DNA from 3 places in the Pantoea sp. X-Soil-ISGK-355 genome. Region 2 is predicted to be linked to each of the others. Evidence: predicted binding sites of a transcription regulator. Region 2 holds the regulator's gene; each other region holds the start of a gene.
What was found. Region 2 encodes LexA, which represses DNA repair genes until DNA is damaged. Its sites were predicted from a motif close to TNCTGTATGTACATACAGNA; they were not measured.

Region 1: a site for LexA is predicted at 2,091-2,110, ahead of sulA (SOS-induced cell division inhibitor SulA). Genes of this name have one in related genera too.
Region 3: a site for LexA is predicted at 2,429-2,448, ahead of AC6I8J_RS06310 (DNA translocase FtsK 4TM domain-containing protein). Genes of this name have one in related genera too.

Annotation. Positions count from the first base shown of each region.
Region 1 covers NZ_AP035971.1:1,456,547-1,460,819, reverse strand. Annotated here, with positions in the region: gene yccS (YccS family putative transporter) at 1-1,293, shown strand, start outside; gene AC6I8J_RS06585 (TfoX/Sxy family DNA transformation protein) at 1,290-1,919, opposite strand; gene sulA (SOS-induced cell division inhibitor SulA) at 2,130-2,621, shown strand; gene ompA (porin OmpA) at 2,972-4,042, shown strand; gene matP (macrodomain Ter protein MatP) at 4,137-4,273, opposite strand, start outside.
Region 2 covers NZ_AP035971.1:319,928-324,200, reverse strand. Annotated here, with positions in the region: gene AC6I8J_RS01385 (CsbD family protein) at 1-133, opposite strand, end outside; gene dinF (MATE family efflux transporter DinF) at 301-1,623, opposite strand; gene lexA (transcriptional repressor LexA) at 1,724-2,338, opposite strand; gene AC6I8J_RS01370 (diacylglycerol kinase) at 2,444-2,812, opposite strand; gene plsB (glycerol-3-phosphate 1-O-acyltransferase PlsB) at 2,941-4,273, shown strand, end outside.
Region 3 covers NZ_AP035971.1:1,383,317-1,387,589, forward strand. Annotated here, with positions in the region: gene cydD (heme ABC transporter permease/ATP-binding protein CydD) at 1-263, opposite strand, end outside; gene trxB (thioredoxin-disulfide reductase) at 407-1,375, opposite strand; gene lrp (leucine-responsive transcriptional regulator Lrp) at 1,896-2,390, shown strand; gene AC6I8J_RS06310 (DNA translocase FtsK 4TM domain-containing protein) at 2,509-4,273, shown strand, end outside.

The sequences.
Region 1 (4,273 bases), 1.1 Mb from region 2:
CAGGCGCAAGCCTGTCGCCAGCTGGCACACTGCATCCTGATGCGTGAAAGATGGGTGCATGACAGCCGCTTTGAACGTGCGTTTGAACGATTGCAGAAAGCGATTGAACGACTTGAGCAACATGAGCCTGAGGCGCCACATACCCGCGCGCTGTTCTGGCTGCTACGTAACCTGCGTGCCATTGACGCACAGCTCGCATCCATTGAGTCAGAGCAGACGCTGGCCGGTGAAGATCCGCAGCACAGTGACAATCTGCTGTCACGTGAAGGGTTGAGTGGCTGGAGTGATATCCGGCTGCGCTTCAGCCGCCATCTCTCTCCCGCGTCGGCACTGTTCAGGCATGCGGTTCGCATGTCAGTGGTGCTCTGTATTGGATACGGCTTCATTCAGATAACCGGACTGGAGCGGGGATACTGGATTTTGCTGACCAGCCTGTTTGTGTGCCAGCCCAACTATAACGCCACGCAGCGACGCCTTGCCTTGCGCATCGGCGGAACGCTGGCGGGGATTGCGATTGGTTTACCCGTTTTATGGCTGGTACCCTCCATTGAAGGGCAGTTAATCCTGATAGTGATTACCGGCGTGCTGTTCTTCGCTTTCAGGCAGGTGCAGTATGCGCAGGCTACGCTGTTTATCACTCTGCTGGTGCTGCTTTGCTTTAACCTGTTAGGTGAAGGGTTTGAAGTCGCGCTGCCCCGTGTCGTGGATACCTTACTCGGTTGTGGTCTGGCCTGGCTGGCTGTCGCCTTTATCTGGCCTGACTGGCGCTTTCGTCAGCTGCCAGCTGTGGCAGAGCGAACGCTGAAAGCGAACTGTCGTTATCTGGATGCCATCATGGAGCAATATCACCAGGGTAAAGATAACCGGCTTGCCTATCGTATTGCCCGCCGTGATGCGCATAATGCGGATGCTGAACTGGCGTCTGTCGTCTCAAACATGAGCAGTGAAAGTCGTACCAGCCAGAAACTGCGTGATTCAGCTTTTCAATTGCTCTGCTCCAATCACTCATTTCTGAGCTACATTTCCGCGCTGGGCGCTCACCGCGATAAAATTACAGCGCCGGACCTGCTCGCCTTACTGGATGATACGGTTTGCTATGTCGAGGATGTGCTTCAGACGGACGTGGTCAGCGATAAACATGTTGAACTGATGCGCCAGCAACTGGCTCAGCGAATCAGCCAGCTGGCTGCAGATGCAGATACGCGTGCGCCGCTGGTGCTCCAGCAACTCGGTCTGTTGGTGGCATTAATGCCGGATGTGGCTCGCCTGCGCCGCACGCTCATTACTGACTAGCTTTCACTACTTCTGAAGTCCGGGTGTGATAAAAGCGTGCGCTGGAACCATGCATTCAGCTCCGCCCGGGTTGCCTGCGGCAGCGCAGCCGCATGGCGGCCCGTAATAGCCCCTTGCAGCGCCAGTAATGTCTGAAATCCCACGTGCTGGTTGATCGCTTTCAGCTTCAGCCAGCACTGCTTGGCCCCTATCTGGTAGAGATGATTGACGCTCATTACGCCCGCCTCAAAGAGCATCATCTCCATGCGTACACTGAGATTAGGCAAATCTTTCAGCCGCGGAGACGCTTGCCTGTCCTGCAACTCCAGCTGCGCCGTCTCTAATGAGGCAGCAGAGAGCGCCAGCAGATGGTCCGAATCGCGCCATAAGGCCTCATCAACCCGAAAGTAATTGAGGCTGACCAGTTTTCCCCGCTTGCGAAAAATCAACGGTTGCAGCGGGCGATCGGTAATGTATTCGCGCAGCGGTTCACTGGCCCGCAGATAGAGTTCGTCTTGATTAATTAAGGCAAAAACCACACTTTCGACAGCCAGAGCATACCCCCCAAACTGGGTGCGGGACTCTATTGGTCCCAATGGGGCCAGGCGCGCTCTGGAGCGCTCTACGACCGGATTCACCTTTTTCATTGCACCACCTCCATGTCAGAAATACTTCTTAAATTGCCTTGGGTATCAGGCAATTAGAAGATAGAAAAAAGTGTCAGCCGGTTCAATGAATAAATAACGCTTCAACTAATCTTGTCGCGTTTTTGCGAGGCGTTTTCAGAAATTTGGGTTGATCTTTATCCAGGATGACAGTACTGTATATTCATACAGTCAACTGCTGGTGATTAACTTATGCGAACACAACATCCTGATAATGCACGCTATGCTCATCATTACGCGTCCTCTTCCGTTCCGGCCTCTCAGGGCGGTGGAATTACTGAGTTACGCTGCAGCGAGCAGCCCGGTATGATGCAGATGCTGCTGTTGCCATTATTACAGCAGCTGAGTCAGCAATCACGCTGGCAGTTGTGGTTAACACCGGCACATAAACTGAATCGCACCTGGATGCAGGAGTCGGGATTACCGCTGGATAAAAGTATGCATATCGCCGATTCTGAACGTCTGAATGCGGTGGAAGCGATGGTCAAGGCATTACGTACAGGAAATTACAGTGTCGTTCTGGCATGGATTCCTTATGACCTTGGCGAAGATGAGCGCCGTCAACTTGAAAATGCGGCGGCAGAGGGTGACGCGCTGGGTTTGATTTTGCGGGCAAGCGGGACATCGGAAGCGCCTCTCAGACCGCAAAGTGCGATAAAAATTCAGTCGGATTTGTTTCATTAAGTAAAAATCAGAAGTTTCCCAAGCTATTTTTCTTATCTGTCGTCGCTAAACCACTGATTCTGTTAGTTCGAGCTGTGACAATGGTTTAGCAGGTTTTTAAGGCTTTTTGCCGCGACAATACTACCAGGCTAATTGTTAGAAATTGTGTATAAATCGCTGTTTTTTTACAGAAGCGCCTCACATCATACTTGTAAGTTTCCAATCTCGTTGTAGACTTTATCTCGCCAGGGTGCTCAATAACCTCCGTTTTTTGCGGTAGAGTCATAAGCGAGCGTTTTGACCCGGCGAAGGATTTAAACCAAGAGCAACCTTTTTGCTCATTGCCTATTTGGATGATAACGAGGCGCAAAATGAAAAAGACAGCTATCGCAATTGCAGTGGCACTGGCTGGCTTCGCTACCGTAGCGCAGGCCGCTCCGAAAGATGACACCTGGTACACCGGTGCTAAACTGGGCTGGTCTCAGTATCACGACACTGGTTACTACGGTAACGGTTACGAAAACAATGACGGTCCAACTCATGAAAGCCAGCTGGGTGCAGGTGCATTCGTTGGTTACCAGGCAAATCCATACCTGGGCTTCGAGCTGGGCTATGACTGGCTGGGTCGCATGCCTAACAAAGGCAACGTGACTAACGGCGCATTCAAAGCACAGGGCGTTCAGCTGGCTGCTAAACTGAGCTACCCAATCTATGACGATCTGGACGTGTATACTCGTCTGGGCGGCATGGTATGGCGTGCAGATTCAACGCAGACTAACCCAACTACTGGCCGCATCAGCGACCACGACACCGGCGTATCTCCGCTGGCTGCTGTTGGTGTTGAATATGCGCTGACCAAAAACTGGGCTACCCGTCTGGACTACCAGTGGGTTAACAACATCGGTGATGCACAGACCGTTGGTACGCGTCCAGACAACGGCATGCTGAGCGTAGGCGTTTCATACCGCTTCGGTCAGGATGACGTCGCTGCTCCGGCGCCAGCTCCGGCTCCAGCACCAGCTCCAGTTGTTGAAACCAAGCGTTTCACTCTGAAGTCTGACGTTCTGTTCACCTTCAACAAATCTACCCTGAAGCCAGAAGGCCAGCAGGCTCTGGATCAGCTGTACAGCCAGCTGAGCTCAATGGATCCTAAAGATGGTTCCGTTGTCGTACTGGGCTTCACCGATCGCATCGGTTCAGAGCAGTACAACCAGAAACTGTCTGAGAAACGTGCTCAGTCAGTCGTAGATTACCTGGTATCTAAAGGTATTCCTTCTAACAAGATCTCTGCACGTGGCATGGGTGAATCTAACCCAGTTACCGGCAACACCTGTGACAGCGTGAAAGGCCGTAATGCCCTGATCGACTGCCTGGCGCCGGACCGTCGTGTAGAAATCGACGTTAAAGGCATCAAAGACGTTGTAACTCAGCCACAGGCTTAAGTTTACACGTCATAAAAAACCCCGCCTTAGCGGGGTTTTTTTGTGCCGGTAATCAATCGGTCTTTAGCGCCTATACTCTGAATTCCCTGCCCGCTTACTCGCTCTCTGAACCCGATTTACCCAGAATCGCCTGCAAATCCTGCTTCAGACTCGACATCTGAGTGGCATATTTCTCTTTGCGTTCCGCATCTTCTATCAGCTGAACAATCGTTTCAGAAAGCGTGCAGCCAC
Region 2 (4,273 bases):
CCTGGATTTTGCCGACCAGCTGATCGCGTTTACCTTCGATAACCTGCATGTCGTCATCGGTCAGCTTGCCCCATTTCTCTTTCATTTTGCCTTTGAACTGCTTCCAGTTGCCGCTGGCTTCATCTTTATTCATGGCAGACCTCCAATCCTCGGGGTTTAATGATTATCTTGTTACTTAACAAAATAACGATATAAAGCGCTGGTTAACTGCGCTGCATAGAGTTAATTATAGTAGCCAATTTATTAACCGTGGAATAATACAGAATAATCTGTATCGGCTTGCGTGCAGCCACGACTGACTCAGGCATCAAACCAGCTGTTCTGACGCCAGTGCTTACGCCAGATGAGCCACAGCGACAGGCCGCGCAGCGCCAGGAAAACCGTTACCGCCAGCCACAGTCCGTGATTACCCAGCGCCGGTACGCTGAGCAGCATCAGAAAGTAGCCTGCTGCTGCCACCACCATGCTGTTACGCATCTCACGTCCGCGTGTTGCGCCGATGAACATCCCATCCAGCAGATAACACCAGACGCCGATCAGCGGCATAACGATCTGCCAGACCAGATAGCGGTCAGCACTTTGTTGCAGCGAAGGAAGAGAGGTCAACAGGGTAACAATCTGCGGGCCAGCAATGGCATAGGTCAGGGAAAAGAACAGCGCTACCACCACCGCCTGCCGACAGGCAGAGTGCCAGACACGCAGCAGTTTGCCGCCATCTTTTGCACCATGGGCCTCGCCGGCAAAAGCTTCAACTGCGTAGGCAAAGCCATCCAGCGCATAGGCCGTGAACGTAATGAACATCAGCAATACCGCGTTAACCGCCACCACATCCGGGCCCAGCCGCGCGCCCAGCACGGTCAGCGAGGCGAAACAGAGTTGCAGCATCAATGAGCGCAGCATGATGTCCCGGTTCAGCCGCAGCAGCCGGCCGCTGTCACCGCGCCAGCTCTGCTTCAGCAGGCTTAACGTAATACCGCGCAGCTTCAGGACTCGCCAGACCATGATACCGCCGACACCCAGCGTGATGTACTCCGCCAGCGCCGTGGCGGTTGCCGCCCCCGCGACACCCCAGTGCAGTCCCATCACCAGCCAGAGATCGAGCCCGATGTTAACCAGATTGCCTACCACCAGCAGGATCACTGGCGCGCGCGCATACTGCACGCCCAGCAGCCAGCCCAGAATGACCAGGTTTGCCAGCGTGGCGGGTGCACTGAGCCAGCGAATCTGAATAAACAGCGCCGCCTGTTCCAGTACCGCGGGATTACCGCCAACCAGATGGGTCGCCAGCTGAATAATCGGATAACGTAAAGCGATGAACAGTACACCTGCCAGCAGCGCAATCATCAGCGGCTGGGTCAGCGCACGTGCCAGCGCCATTTTATCACCGGCACCAAACGCCTGCGCCGTCAGGCCAGTCGTACTCATTCGAAGAAAAAGCAGCAGCATAAAGAGGAAACTGGTCACAGTGGTCCCGACCGCAACCCCGCCAAGATAGACAGGGCTGTCGAGATGACCAATAACTGCAGTATCGACCACGCCCAGTAAGGGAACGGTGATATTTGAAAGGATCATCGGCAGCGCAAGCCGCCAGAGATTTTTATCCGTTGCCGTGAGAAAGCGCATTCGCCGTTCCGTGCTCAGTGTCGCTGCGCAAAACAGGCAGCGACAAAATTAGGGCAGACAGAATAGCATCAGAGAAAGCGAATGCACGCAGCCCTCAGAATCAGAGCCACTCGCCGTTACGCACCACGCCAACCGCCAGACCTTCAATGGTCAGGGACTGTGCACGGGTATCGACAACAATCGGGTCGAAATCGCTGTTTTCAGGCAGCAGATGCACGATAGCACCCTGCTTTTTCCAGCGCTTAACGGTGACTTCATCATCAATGCGGGCAACGACAACCTGGCCATTGCGCACATCCTGGGTTTTATGTACCGCGAGCAGGTCGCCATCCATAATCCCGATATCTTTCATCGACATTCCGCTGACGCGCAGCAGGAAGTCGGCAGAGGGCTTAAACAGGCCCGGATCCACTTTATAGTGGGTTTCGATATGTTCCTGCGCCATGATTGGCTCACCGGCAGCAACCCGGCCAATCAACGGTATGCCTTCTGAGGCTTCTTCTTCCATTAGCAGGCGAATGCCGCGCGATGCACCGGAAACGATCTCAATGACGCCTTTACGCGCCAGCGCTTTCAGGTGCTCTTCTGCCGCATTCGGTGAGCGGAAGCCCAGTTGTGCAGCAATCTCTGCGCGCGTAGGCGGCATGCCTGTTGAAGAAATATGGTCGCGAATCAGGTCATAGACCTGCTGCTGCCTGCTGGTTAATGCTTTCATCCCGCCCCCTGGTTGTTTATACAGTCGCTGTGAGTATATACAGGTATTGGCGAAATGGAAACCGATTGTCAGGCAAAACGCGGCTTCCGGCGCGATATGGAACGCTTATCGCAAATGTGTCCAGAGCAGCGCGATCCAGACAAAGAGTGCCAGTAAGATGCTGATCAGTACTGCCGCAGATCCCATATCTTTGGCCCGGCCCGCCAGCGGATGATGCTCCTGACCGATGCGGTCGACCACGGATTCAATGGCGCTATTAAGGATTTCGACAATGACCACCAGCACCACCGACCCAATCATCAGGATGCGTGAGACCACATCGACATCCAGCCAGCAGGCGATAATAATGGCGACCAGCGCAGCCAGGGCTTCCTGACGAAACGCCGCTTCATGTTGCCAGGCGGCACGCAGTCCCTGCCAGGAGTAACCTGCGGCTTTAATTATTCTGATAAGTCCGGTGGCATTATTTGCCATGATGTGGGAACCCTTTTATCGGATTGACGTCAATGTCTGGGCTGCGTGCAATTGGCACCACCACAGATCTTCGCTGCACTTTCTGGTATGCTTGCGGCGCTTTGCTAACAAGAGGCTTCATGTTGTCTATGTCAGGTTGGCGTAAACTCTATTACAAATTGCTTAATTTACCACTGTCGTTTTTGGTAAAAAGTAAGGCCATTCCGGCCGATCCCGTGTCTGAACATGGTCTGGATCCGACCCGACCTATTATGTATGTTTTGCCTTACGATTCGAAGGCCGACTTACTGACTTTACGCGCGCAGTGTCTGCGGCATCATCTGCCTGATCCGCTCTCTCCGCTGGAGATTGATGGTTCACTGCTGCCGCGCCACGTATTTATCCACGATGGCCCGCGCGTATTCCCCTACTTTGTGCCCAGCGTCGAATCGGTGAAAATCTTTCACGATTACCTCGATCTGCATCGCAATAATCCTAAGCTCGATATCCAGATGCTGCCGGTCACGGTAATGTTTGGCCGCGCACCAGGACGTGAAGTCCAGGGCGAAGCCACGCCACACCTGCGTGTGCTGAACGGTGTACAGAAGTTCTTTGCGGTGATCTGGCACGGACGCGACAGCTTTGTTCGCTTCTCGCCGACCGTCTCACTGCGCCGTATGGCCACGGAGCACGGTACGGATAAGTCGATCGCCCAGAAGCTGGCTCGCGTGGCGCGCATCCATTTTGCCCGTCAGCGGCTGGCGGCGATTGGCCCGCGTTTACCGGCGCGTCAGGATCTGTTCAACCGTCTGCTGCAATCCAAAGCGATTGAAAAAGCCGTCGAAGATGAAGCACGCAGCAAAAAAATCTCCCATGAGAAAGCGCAGCAGAATGCCGTTGAGATGATGGAAGAAATTGCCGCCAACTTCTCTTATGAAGCGATTCGCGTCACCGACCGCGTGATGGGCTGGCTCTGGAGTCGTCTCTATCAGGGCATCAACGTCAATGGCGGCGAAAAAGTTCGTCAGCTGGCGCAGGATGGCCACGAGATTGTCTATGTGCCGTGCCATCGCAGCCACATGGATTATCTGCTGCTCTCCTATGTGCTCTATCATCAGGGCCTGGTGCCGCCACACATTGCTGCCGGTATCAATCTCAACTTCTGGCCAGCCGGCCCGATTTTCCGTCGTCTGGGCGCGTTCTTTATTCGTCGTACCTTTAAAGGCAACAAGCTCTACGCCACGGTGTTCCGCGAATATCTCGGCGAGCTGTTCACCCGCGGTTATTCAGTTGAATACTTTGTTGAAGGTGGCCGTTCTCGTACCGGTCGCCTGCTGGACCCGAAAACCGGCACTTTAGCTATGACGCTGCAGGCGATGCTGCGCGGCGGCAATCGCCCGATCACGCTGGTGCCGATCTACATCGGCTATGAACATGTGATGGAAGTGGGTACGTACGCCAAAGAACTGCGCGGCGCAGCCA
Region 3 (4,273 bases), 1.1 Mb from region 2:
TAGCCGGTCAGTTCACGGGCATAGTTAATCAGGGCGCGCAGTACGAAGCAAAGCAGTAACAGCAGGATACTGACCGTCAGTGCTTCACGCGGTTGCTGGTCAACGATCAGCGCCTGCAGCAGCGAGGCCAGTAAACCAGACTGGGCAATGATCAGCAGGGCACTTACCATGCCCAGCAGCGTGTTGAGCCGCAACCAGCGACCGGCGAAACGACGTTGCTGACGAAGCCAGCGGGTAAGATGCTGCTGCCGCGATTTGTCCATGCGAGACCATACTAAATGTCGGTGACAGGGGAAAATGGAAAGACATTTCCATCTCTTCAGGCGCCAGAATCTAGCATGAGAGCTATAAAAAAGGCGACGGAAAAACCGTCGCCTGGAATATTTGAGATCAGAGGGTTAACAACTTACCGATCGTTTTTAACCAGCCCGTCAAGAAAACGCTCAGCATCTAACGCGGCCATGCAGCCGGTGCCCGCAGAGGTAATCGCCTGACGATAGATATGGTCCATCACATCCCCTGCCGCAAAGACGCCAGGAATGCTGGTCTGAGTGGCGTTACCGTGCAGACCCGACTGAACTTTGATGTAACCGTTTTCCAGCGCCAGCTGACCTTCGAAGATAGCCGTATTCGGGCTGTGTCCGATAGCAACAAACAGACCCGCGACTTGCAGCGCTTCTGTTTCATCACTGTTCTGGGTAGAACGCAGTGTCAGACCCGTCACACCCATCTGATCGCCTGTGACTTCTTCCAGCGTACGATGGGTGTGCAGCACGATATTACCATTGCGCACTTTTTCCATTAGCCGGTCGATCAGGATCTTCTCTGCGCGGAAACTGTCACGACGGTGGATCAGATGCACTTCAGCCGCGATGTTCGCCAGATAGAGCGCCTCTTCAACGGCCGTGTTACCCCCGCCAATCACTGCGACTTTCTGGTTGCGATAGAAGAAACCGTCACAGGTTGCGCAGGCGGAAACGCCTTTGCCTTTGAACGCCTCTTCAGAGGGCAGACCCAGGTAGCGCGCTGACGCACCGGTGGCGATGATCAGCGCATCTGCCGTATATACGCCGCTATCGCCAGTGAGGGTGAACGGACGGTTCTGCAGATCAACGGTGTGGATGTGATCGAAAATGATCTCAGTATTAAATTTTTCAGCATGCTCGTGCATGCGCTCCATCAGCGATGGACCTGTCAGATCGTGCGGGTCGCCCGGCCAGTTCTCCACTTCAGTGGTGGTGGTCAGCTGTCCGCCCTTTTCCAGACCGGTGATCAGCACCGGATTCAGGTTGGCGCGTGCAGCATAAACGGCTGCGGTATAACCCGCTGGGCCGGAGCCCAGAATGAGTAACTTACTGTGTTTGGCCGTACTCATGCGTTCCTCAGTTTCATTCGGCTGACATAGCCTGCGATTGTAGGGAATATCCGGCGACAATAACAAGACTTAGCCAATTTTGTTAACGATAGCTGCAAGTGGCGTAGACGATGAGCGGCGGTTTTGCCTGGTCAATGCGCCAGAATGGGGCAAAAATCGGCTTTGAGAGGTGCAAAAGTGGAAAAATACTCATTTAAAAACAGATACCCAGCGGTCTGTCTGGCATCTTGTCCTGAATTTGGTGATTTTACTTTGACAATCGCCTGCGCTTTTGCGAAAACATTATCAGAAGCGAATAACATTTATCGGAACAAAACAGGTTTTCGTCGCCTGTTTTGCGTGTAACGCCGAATAAAAGCAGCCTGATATGGATAATGACGCATGATGTGGACAGACAACATGCGTCATATCGATAGGTGTCAGATCACAGGCTCTGTTAGCTCACTTCAGAAATGCCCCGAACATTGAGCGTTTTCAGGGCGTGGCAGGTAAAGGGAAGGAATTAAGAGAGACAATAATAATGGTAGACAATAAGAAACGCCCCGGGAAAGACCTCGACAGAATTGACAGGAACATTCTGAATGAACTTCAGAAAGATGGTCGCATTTCAAACGTAGAGCTTTCCAAACGCGTAGGCTTATCGCCTACGCCATGTCTTGAGCGTGTACGCCGTCTCGAACGCCAGGGATTTATTCTTGGTTACACCGCGCAGTTAAACCCGCACTATCTGGATGCCTCTCTGCTGGTATTCGTTGAGATTACTCTGAATCGTGGTGCGCCGGATGTGTTTGAGCAATTTAACGCCGCTGTGCAAAAACTTGAGGAAACTCAAGAGTGTCACCTCGTTTCTGGCGATTTCGACTACCTGCTGAAAACGCGCGTACCTGATATGTCTGCCTATCGTAAGCTGCTGGGTGAAACCCTGTTGCGCCTGCCGGGCGTAAACGACACGCGAACTTATGTGGTGATGGAAGAGGTCAAACAGAGCAATCGACTGGTGATCAAAACTCGCTGATGCGGGGCAGGTGCAAAACCTGTGAGATTTCGGTACACTCCTGTGCATTCATACAGGATCAGCGTCGGGCTTGCCCGACGCTGTTGCTTCTTACTTTACAGGCACCTGGAGAGTCCTCTTGAGCCAGGAATATACAGAAGATAAAGACGTTTCGTTACAATCGCTGAGCAGTGGACGTCGTCTGCTGGAAGCGTTGCTGATTCTGGTGGCGCTGTTTGCTATCTACCTGATGGTTTCACTGGTCAGTTTTAACCCTTCCGATCCGAGCTGGTCGCAAACGGCCTGGCATGAACCTATCCATAATATCGGCGGCAGCGTCGGTGCCTGGCTGGCTGACACCTTACTCTTCATCTTTGGTGTGATGGCGTACGCCATTCCGCCCGTCATCCTGGGTCTGTGCTGGATTGCTTTCCGTCAGCGCGACAGCCAGGACTACTTTGACTACTTTGCCGTCGGGTTACGCTTAATTGGCGTCCTCGCGCTGGTGGTGACGACCTGTGGTATGGCGGCGCTGAACGCCGATGATATCTGGTACTTTGCCTCGGGCGGCGTGATTGGCAGCCTGGTCAGTAATGCTATTGCCCCCTGGTTCAGTCCGGCTGGCGGCACGCTGATGCTGCTCTGCGTCTGGGCAGCGGGGATAACCCTGTATACCGGCTGGTCATGGCTCACCATTGCAGAAAGAATTGGCGGCGTCGTCATGGGCGTGCTGACGTTTGCCAGCAACCGCTCACGTCACGATGAGCCCTGGCAGGAAGAGGATGACGAGCGGGACGCGCAAGATTATGCGGATGTCCCTGCATTGCATGTCGCCGACCAGGATGATGACGTGCTGCTGTCTGCGCCGCGTGCTGCCGATCAGAAAGATGATGTGCTGCTTTCCGCGCCACGCGCTGCCCCTCAGCCTGTGCCGACACAGCCGGATCCGCTACTGGCGAAAGCGGCAGCCGCAACCAGTGCGGCAGTAGCCGCCACTGCGGAAGCTGCAGAAGTGACCATCGCTCCCGCAGCGCCGGTTAACGCGGCACCTGCTGCAGCGGCCTTTACTGCATCGGCGCCTGCCGCATCAGCAGCAATGCCCGCATCGCCAACGGCACAACCTGCTCCAGCATCTGCACAGAGCACCCCTGCATCCTATGGTACAACGATGGCCCCGTCTCCGGCGCAGAATGCTCCTGCACCCGCGGCCTCACCACCGCTTTACCACTTTGAAATGCCAGACGAAGCCCCGGCTGCGCCGTCGTTCAATGCTTACGACGATGACGAACCTAAAATGGGTAACTGGCGTGACACATCAGCGATCCCTGCGGCCGCTACAGCCGCCACTGCCACTGCTACTGCCGCTGCCGCAACGGCGGCCACACGTACTGCACCTGTTTTTGACCTGGCACCTGAAACCAATCTGAATCCGCAGGTTAAGCAGGGTATCGGACCGGCCCTGCCGCGTCCTAATCCGGTAAAACTGCCTACACGTCGTGAACTGGCCTCTTATGGCATTAAGTTACCTTCTCAGCGCATGGCTGAAGAGAAAGCCAAAGCGGAAGAGAGCGAAACGGCCCCGGTTACGTCGGTTTCCACTGCATCTGATGCAGAAGAGGCACTGCAGCAGGCTGAACTGCGTCAGGCCTTCCAGTCTGAGCAGCAGCAACGTTACGGCACCAGCTGGCAGCAGGACGAACAAGATGAGCAGGATGCGCAGCAGCAGGATGCACTGGCACGTCAGTTCGCCGAGCAGCAACAGCAGCGCTATGCACCTGAAGTGAGAAAAGAGCCGGTATTAAATATTGATACTGCCTCAGCGTTCGATTTTTCACCGATGAAAGATCTGGTGGATGACGGCCCGTCTGAACCGCTGTTTACGATTGCCGCGACGCCGGAGCCGG